One region of the Leptolyngbya sp. FACHB-541 genome, then DNA from elsewhere that is predicted to be linked to it. Evidence: riboswitches for the same ligand, from Rfam matches in the RefSeq annotation. Region 1 holds a riboswitch; the other holds the start of a gene.
The links. A riboswitch is a leader RNA that binds a small molecule or an ion and turns the genes downstream of it on or off. The one in region 1 is predicted to bind cobalamin.
Positions count from the first base shown of each region.

Region 2: it holds a riboswitch for cobalamin, as region 1 does, so the genes downstream of both, H6G00_RS09155 (sirohydrochlorin chelatase) here and H6G00_RS23815 (FAD-dependent oxidoreductase) in region 1, are expected to answer to the same signal.

Region 1 is NZ_JACJPC010000110.1:283,252-287,464, reverse strand. Features, by position in the region: gene ctpC (carboxyl-terminal processing protease CtpC) at 1-967, shown strand, start outside; gene H6G00_RS23820 (transposase) at 1,010-1,192, opposite strand; cobalamin riboswitch at 1,531-1,674, shown strand; gene H6G00_RS23815 (FAD-dependent oxidoreductase) at 1,703-2,410, shown strand; gene H6G00_RS23810 (SIMPL domain-containing protein) at 2,468-3,124, opposite strand; gene H6G00_RS23805 (alpha-amylase) at 3,372-4,213, opposite strand, start outside.
Region 2 is NZ_JACJPC010000048.1:108,906-113,118, forward strand. Features, by position in the region: gene H6G00_RS34650 (hypothetical protein) at 1-186, shown strand, start outside; gene H6G00_RS34655 (hypothetical protein) at 507-701, shown strand; gene sipA (regulatory protein SipA) at 698-976, opposite strand; gene H6G00_RS09155 (sirohydrochlorin chelatase) at 994-2,067, opposite strand; adenosylcobalamin (AdoCbl) riboswitch at 2,071-2,233, opposite strand; gene H6G00_RS09160 (ABC transporter ATP-binding protein) at 2,273-4,213, opposite strand, start outside.

The DNA of each region.
Region 1 (4,213 bases):
CGATACGTCTGGAGAGCTGACAGGAGTTGGAATTCAGCTTGCTCAAGACGAAGAAACGGACGAGCTAATCGTCGTTTCCCCCATCGAAGATACGCCTGCCTTTGAAGCGGGTATCTTGGCGCAAGACGTCATCGTCCAGATCGATGGTCAAAGCACTGAAGGAATGGATGTCAACCAGGCTGTTAATCTCATTCGCGGACCGGCTGGCTCGGAGGTTACACTAACTATTCGTCGAGGTGAAGAGCAGCTTGAGTTTCCGCTGCAGCGGGCGCAGATTGAGCTACATCCAGTTCGCTACAGCTATCAAGAAGGCTCAACCGGCGGAGTTGGCTATATTCGTCTGACGCAGTTTAGCGCTAATGCGGCTGAGGAAATGCAGGCAGCGATTCAAGACCTGGAGTCACAAAATGTGACGGGGTACATTCTAGACTTGCGTTCCAACCCAGGTGGATTGCTCTATTCCAGCATTGATATTGCCCGGATGTGGTTAGATGGCGGGGTAATTGTCTCGACAGTCGATCGCCAAGGCATATCTGATCAAGAGAGTGCAAATGGTCAGGCATTGACCGATAAGCCTCTAGTGGTGCTAGTAGATGGCGGATCAGCTAGCGCCAGCGAAATTTTGTCAGGTGCGCTGCAAGATAACGATCGCGCCGTACTAGTCGGAACCCAAACCTTTGGTAAAGGGTTAGTGCAGTCTGTGCGAGGACTGGGCGATGGTTCAGGAATTGCCGTCACGGTTGCAAAATATTTAACTCCTAGCGGTCGAGACATCAACCACGCCGGAATCGCGCCCGATGTGGAGATTGAGCTAACCGAAGAGCAGCAGGAGCAGCTTCTAGACGATCGCACCCAAATTGGCACTACAGCCGATCCTCAATACGCTAGAGCGCTGCAAGTGTTGAACGACCGCATCACTGCCGAAAGGCAAAACCAGAGGGCAGAGACGGTTCCGCAGCCGCAGTAATCTTTCGGTCCTAACCTTTTAAGCTTTAACCAGCAGCACTATCTAAGCGGGCTGGCACTTACCCGCGCGAATTAAGCCGACTCGACGGGCGATCGCCTCTGTTTCTGAGGCAAATGGCCCCCACTTTTCGGCTCCTATTAAATCTTTTTCTGTTGGTGGGTGCGGCAAAATTTCGCACTGTCCACTGCTTTGCTTAACGATGTACCACGCTTCTGAGCTGCTCATGTTGAAAATCTAAGACACGTTTCGTTTGCTGTAACTGGACTGATTCTAATCCAGGTGCCTTAAGTCCATCTTGAAATCGGAATTTCTTAAGCAACCTAGCTGTCTAGATATCGAAGGAGATTGAGCTTCGTTCCAATCTCCTTCATCTATAGCAATTCTCAATTACACGGGATACAGCAGTGGTGCACCACGCCCCTGCTGTATCCCGTGCTTTGTATCCACTCAAGCAAGAACCGGTATAGACAGCTACAGGTAAAGATTCATCGCTCTACTTCATTGGGGTAACGACTTGGGCTAGAATGCCCCAGTGGCTTCTAGATTGGTTGGGGGATCAGCCCAACCAGAGTTGAACTTCACGTTCGACTTGGGGAAAGTTCGGTGAAAATCCGGCACTGTGCCGCAACTGTGAAAAAGGGATTAGCTCAAGTCGGTCTAATCACTCCTTTTAAGTCAGGATGCCTATCTGAAGCATTTGTTCTGTGTCAAACCCGCGATGCACGGGTTAAGTGAATGCAAAGTTTGGAATGTTTACGTCCATCGGCACCGATGGACTGTCTCGCTACGGTATTGGATTCTAGCTATATTACCCCAACGATCAAATCTATTTGGGTACATCTGAGCAATCCAGAGTTTAGGTTCTTGCCTGGGCAATCTGTTTGGCCCAAGTTTGAACGAGACGGACGCAAGTTTAGCAAAATCTACTCGATCGCCTCCTCTCCGGAGCGCTGCCCAACAGTTGAGCTCTGCGTATCTCGGGTGGGCTGGAGTTCTGCCTACATACAAGATCTAGAAATTGGGGCAATAATTCCAGTGCGGGGACCTTACGGGTTAATGACGCTCAATCAGCTGCCAAAACGTCCTCGTCTCTATGTTGCTGAAGGGTCAGGAATTGCACCTCTAAAGAGCCAAATTGACTGGCTGCGCGATTGTGGCTATAGCCAACCTATATGGTTAGTGTTGGCAAACCCGGAGACAGTAGACTGTTTGCCGTATCACGACTACTGGCGATCGCTTCAACAAGCATGGCGACCGTTCCACTACGTAGAAGCAATTCACTGCAGCCCAGAATCAGCACTAGTTGCTCAAGACCTAAACCTCTCTCAGTTTGAAATTGACATCTGCGGAGTGGGCGATCGCGTTTCCGAAATCTACGAATTTATTCTCTCTATGGGAGCAAACCCAAACCAGGTACGCTCTGAGAAGTTTATTGCCTTCTAATTGGAGTTGGGGACTAGAGAGTTAGTCCTCAACCCCTAGCCCTAGCCCCTGATTCTCCTAGTAGCTAATCTGAAGCGTTACAGACGCTTCCACCTGCTGTTCGCCACCGACAACAGGGGTCGGCGCATCAGATAAAGCGACTGCTTCACTTGCCGCTCTACCATATGGAATCGGAGGCATGGGAGGCACTGCACCATTCACTTGAATATTCACTACTTCATCACGGGTTAGTCCCAGTGCACCAAGCACTACATCTGCCTGCTCTTGAGCTTCTTGGGTTGCCTCTCGCAAAGCTTGATTTTGGGCAGTGGCGATCGCTTCCTCCTCAGCCGTAAAGCTAATACCATCAATGCGAGTCGCGCCCGCATTGACTGAGGCATCTAAAATATCTCCGGCTTGCTCGGTCGAGATTTCAAAGCTGACGGTATTAGAAGCTGTATAGCCAACTAACTCCTGTGAACCATTCTCAAAGTTGTATTGAGGGCTGAGGTAAATCCCGGTGGTGGTGAGTTTATCGACATTGCGCGATCGCAGCAATTCCACAACTGCATTCGTGCGTTGTGCCGCCTCCTGCTGCACCTCCTCAGCCGTTCTGCCCTGCACCTCAACGCCCAAGCGTACCTGGCTAATCGTAGTTGGAATGTTTTCAATGCCACGTCCCGTTACCGTGACTGTTCTGGTTAGCTGTTCCTGAGCCAAGGCAGGCGAAACCATCGGTAAGCTGAGTAGGGTGGTGGCGATCGCCACAGGCAAAACGTAGCGAACTTTGCGTAGCGATAACAGCGGCATAAATGCAGACTTCATAATCATTCTCCTCACTAAGATGGCGCTAAATCGGAATTGGTTCAGCGCTTAAACGCTCACTCTCCTAATGTGACATCTCAGCAGGGCAGGAGTTAAATTGGTTACATTTTTAGAAACTTGAAGTTTGGGGTTTAGAAGCTCTAAACCCCAAACACCCTCACTTCTCTACCCAAACCGAAACAGACCCGCCGTTGCAGCAAAATTCTGCCCAGCCATGCTCATTGGTTTGAATCAGTTTGTCAACGTGTTCGGTCAAGTCATAAAAGGTGGTATTGGGCTTGCCGACTTCCATCCATTTGCTACCGCCTGCAGCATCACTCATCAACACAGCCATTGCTTTGGGATGCTCCTCGTCGCCTAGACGAGTCCAGCCGATTACATCAGGGTGGTCAAAATAGGTGTACTGGTCACCATAGGCAAAGTGCTTGCGCGCATAGAGAAATTTGTCGATCAGCCAGCCGTGCTTGTCTAGCCAAATTTCGTAACCCCTATCGGTGTAATGTGCACCATAGTAATCGGCGTAAAACACACACGGGTATCCTTCACGCCGCAAAAGAATGATTGCGTAGGCAAGCGGCTTAAACCAACTTTCGACCACCGATTCGAGTGCCTGGAGTGGTTGAGAATCGTGGTTTTCTACAAAAGTGACTGCCAGGGCAGGCTGTTGCTGTACTAGCGTGCCATCCAAAATTTGCCGCATATCATAGCTGCCACCACACTTACTGGCTTGACTAAAGTTGTAGTGTAGCGGCACGTCAAACAGCGACATCCGCCCACCCGTTTCTTTGAGAAACCAATGTAGCGCTTCTGCATCGTCTGCCCAATATTCACCCACTGCAAAGAGATTGCGTCCCGTGTGCTGCCGGACGTGGTCGAGCCATTCATTAAAGAACCAGGCGCGAACGTGCTTTACGGCATCAAGGCGAAACCCATCCACTCCGGTCGTGTCAAGGAACCACTCACCCCAATACTTAAGTTCACCTCGTACTTCATCGACTC
Region 2 (4,213 bases), on a different contig from region 1:
GACATTGATTATTCAGAAAACCTTCATAGAAAAGTTTATCAAAAGCATTTTGGTCGGCAAATTAGGCAGACTCATAACTACAAAGGCTATCCAATCTTAGGTTCTCTTTTTGCTATTGAAGTAGTTGAAAGTGATTATTTGCTTCGTATAGACAATGATATGCTGTTTCATCAAGAACCTTATTAAAACTGGATTGAAGAAGGTATTAAACTGCTGCAAAAAATCCGCAAGTTGTAGAGTTAGACCTTTGACTGGTCCGCCTGCAAAAGATGGCTCCCTTTACTAAAGAGTGCCCTTCAGCTCAGATCCTAATGACTTTTATCAAGTCAAATTCTTTAGTAGTCGAGCCTACTTAATTAGTCGCAATCGCTTTGACCAGCTTCTTCCGCTAAAAGTTCTATGGAAGACTTACAAGTGCAAATTTATGAATAGCTTGCCAACAGATATTCAAACGTTTGTAAATTATATCTTTAACAAAGGGAGCACTAGGTTCTTGGGAGGTCATGGTGTCACGCCGTTTAGAAGAGACAGAATACGTTCGTGCTGTACTCGGCTCTCCTAAAGCGTGGACACTTCATCCTATCGACCGTAAGCCCAAATTTATCAAAGCCCTACCTGATATCATCCAGAAAATTGAGTCAGGTTGGTATCCACCGGAGCAGGGTGGACATTATGACCTGATTCTTAAATCCTGGCTTTAATCTGAAGGACGCTCAAGAATGTGTTCGTCTGGAGTGGAGGAATTAGACGAAGCAGACGCTAATTCAAGATACTGGGTATCCATTAAAAACATTCCTTGGGAAAAGCGAACGCTCCAAAACCCTCCAGGACGCCGATTAATAACAATTCCTTCTTCACCTAGGCTAATGACGTTGGGAGGACGCAGCATCGGCATGGGTTCAGCAGTTTTAACGTAAGGCGGAAGGGCAACCACTCGAACGCGATCGCCCACTGTAAATTCTTGGGATTCAGACATAATATTCAGACGCAATTCTAAGGGGCTTGCCAAATCCTTTGATGATACTGCTCTGGGTTGGCGTAAGGATCTACATCTGGGTGACTATGTCCATGCTCATGACCGTGATGGTGATGGTGATCATGCCCATGCTGATGAGGTAGCTCATGTTCTCCCATTTGGGCGGTCGCAGCTAGCCGAAACTTGCACATTTCGCAGTTCATCTGTACTTGCCCTAACTGAGTTTCGATTTCTCGTTCTCTCAATACCGAAAATAACTGAGGATGCAACCCCATTTCTGGTAGACAAACCATCGAAACTTCAGGATGCTGCTCTTGCTGCTGTATGGTGGTGTCAAAGATCTTTTTGACTAATAAACCAGTAAACAGAAAATAAGGCAGCACAATAATTCGCTTAGGTTGATACAGCAGCGCACGGCGAAAACCTTCTTCTAAGCGGGGGTGAGTAATTCCAATAAAACAGGTCTCAACCGTTTGGTATCCGCTCCCCTCCCACACTATTCGCGCTAGTTTCGCAACATCGCCATTTGCATCAGGATCGCTGGAGCCACGTCCTACAAACAGCAACACTGTATCAGCGCGAGAGATTTCTTGGGGGTTTTGGTCGGGTTGATCAAGCTGCTCTAGACGCGATCGCCATAGCTCTAAAATTCCAGGGGTAATCCCAAAATGGCGACCGTAATGAAAGTTGAGTTGAGGATGCCGCTGTCGAGCGCGATCCAGTTCGTTGGTAACGTCAAATTTGTTGTGTCGAGCTGCAAACAGCAGCACAGGCAGCACCGAAAGATCGGTATAGCCCTGCTCCACGCATTGGTCTAAGCTTTGTTGAATCGAGGGTTCAGTGAGTTCCAGGAAACAAGGAAAGACTGGTCGAGAAACATCAAGCGCTTGATAAGCAGTGGCAAAATCCAATAGGCTTTTCCTTCCATCTGCATCGCGACTGCCATGTCCAACTAGTAATAGTGGGCGGTTGAGGGGTAACGGAGGCAGCACGATTGACTGATCAAGGTTCACATCGGCATCGAAGGGTGTGCCTATTTTAGAATTTGCAGCGCTTGTTGGAGACAGAGTGTTGTCTGTCGAAATAGTCATCGTTAAACTCCCTTTCCTGTGCAGCGCAGGAAATAGAGTGAATAAGCAGCGGATTGGCGTTCTGGCTTCTAAAGAATAAAAGTGCTTTTCATCCTTTAGTTTACAGTTGCGGCACAGCGCCGGACTCGCACCGGACTTTCCCAATCAGGTTGCTGTTTCACGTGTGCCTCGTCATCTTATCCCAAGTGCCGACATTTGTTTATATTTATCGGGCGACTTCAAGCTCTTCTGGGCTTTGAATCCCTGTCTCGAAGGATTCTAAGCTCTTCAGAAGGTTGAGAGCTGAGTAATACGCTTCTTCGGTCAATTCGGTTTCTTCTTCCGGAGTATCTAACATGCCGTCAACCAGTAGCCTTAGAGAACCGATCATCGTGTTTAAGCGGGTCCGAATTTCGTAGGATGTTTTGGCGATCGCTTTTCGATCAGAGAGCCCTGACATTTGAGATTTCTCGGCAAACTGCATGGCACAGAGCCTCGCGTAATAACCGCTTGTCTGCATCAATTCTTCGTGATTGCCCAATTCCACAACTTGCCCCTTCTCCATCACCGCAATTTGATCTGCCTTACGAACTGTAGAGAGGCGGTGAGCGATGACTAGGGTTGTGCGATCGCGACTTAAATCATCGATTGCTTCTTGAACTAAACGCTCTGAAACTGAATCCAACGCGCTTGTTGCTTCATCTAAAATCAAGATCTCTGGGTTTTGAAGTAGAGCTCTAGCGATCGCAAGTCGCTGGCGTTGCCCACCTGAGAGTAGTACGCCACGATCGCCAAGCTGAGTATCTAAGCCTTGAGGTAGGCGCAAAATAAATTCATAAGCATTTGCCCGCTTGGCAGCCTCAATAATTTCATCTTCTGTCACGTTTGATCGCGCGTAAGCAATATTGTTACGAACAGAATCATTAAAGAGAAAAGTATCTTGGCTGACAATGCCCATCGCCCTTCTTAGTGTGCGGACATCATAATCTCTTATGTCTGTACCATCTATTTTAATAGAGCCTTCAACTGTATCGTAAAACCTCGGCAGTAGATCTGCGACAGTTGATTTACCAGCACCTGACGCACCAACTAAGGCGAGAGTTGTTCCCTTAGGAATCCAAAGGTTAATACCATTAAGAACTAAATTTTCATGTTCAGGATATTTGAACGAAACATTCTCAAAACTTATTCCCTTCATTAAATGTGAATAAGGGATGACTCCATTAATAATAAAGTTTTTATTGTCACGCCTTAAAAAATCATCAACTAGATCGACACTAGCAATTGCGTTTGCATAAGAATTACGAGCACCATTTAATTGTCCAATAATCGGCATTAACCGAAATAAAACAAAAAGATAAGTTGACATCGTGTAAACCGAGAAAGAGCCAACTTGCTCTGCAAAAAAAACACGACTTAATAAGACAATGGAGAGTACAGCTACAATTCCACTCATTTCATTGATGGGTGGAACAGCAGCATTGTTTGCTTGAGATTTAAACTCAGCTCTCTCTCTTTCAAGAATTAGATGCTCTACTCTTTGATATTCTTGCTCTTCATTGGAAGTGGCTTTAATTAACCTGATGCCAGTTAAGACATCTAGCAGTGCGTTGGAGTAATCTCTTGAATTCTGTGCCAGTGCTTTTCCAAAAAACTTGGCACGAACAATAGAAAATTGATTTGCCAGACCGACTAGAAGCAACAAACCAGTTGAGGCTAAAGTAAGTTGCCAGGATATCCGTATTAGCAATCCGATGAAAACTAGAATTGTTAATACGATTGTTAAAATATTAATTGAAATCTTAATAGATTGAGCCGTTCGATTAATCTCTTGTCCTATACGATTAATCAAATCCCCAATTCTCATTTGAGCATAAAAATCTAAGTTGACCTCTAAAAGTATTCGTAATCCTTCTCTTCTTAAGCTATTGGTTAATAGTCTTGATAGGTGACCGTTTGATAACGTACTCAAATAGCTTGCTAAGTTCTTTAAGAGAAGAGTTAGCAGAATAGCCCCGGTCATAGCGTATATACGAGATTCTTCTGGAAGGTTATTAAATGGCGCTAGAAGCCCCTCAACAAGCCCAGGAGAGCCTCCTCCAGTTAATTCCTCTTCAGGGAGGTTTAAGCCCAAGAAATTCAGCAGAATCGGCACGATTAAAATGGT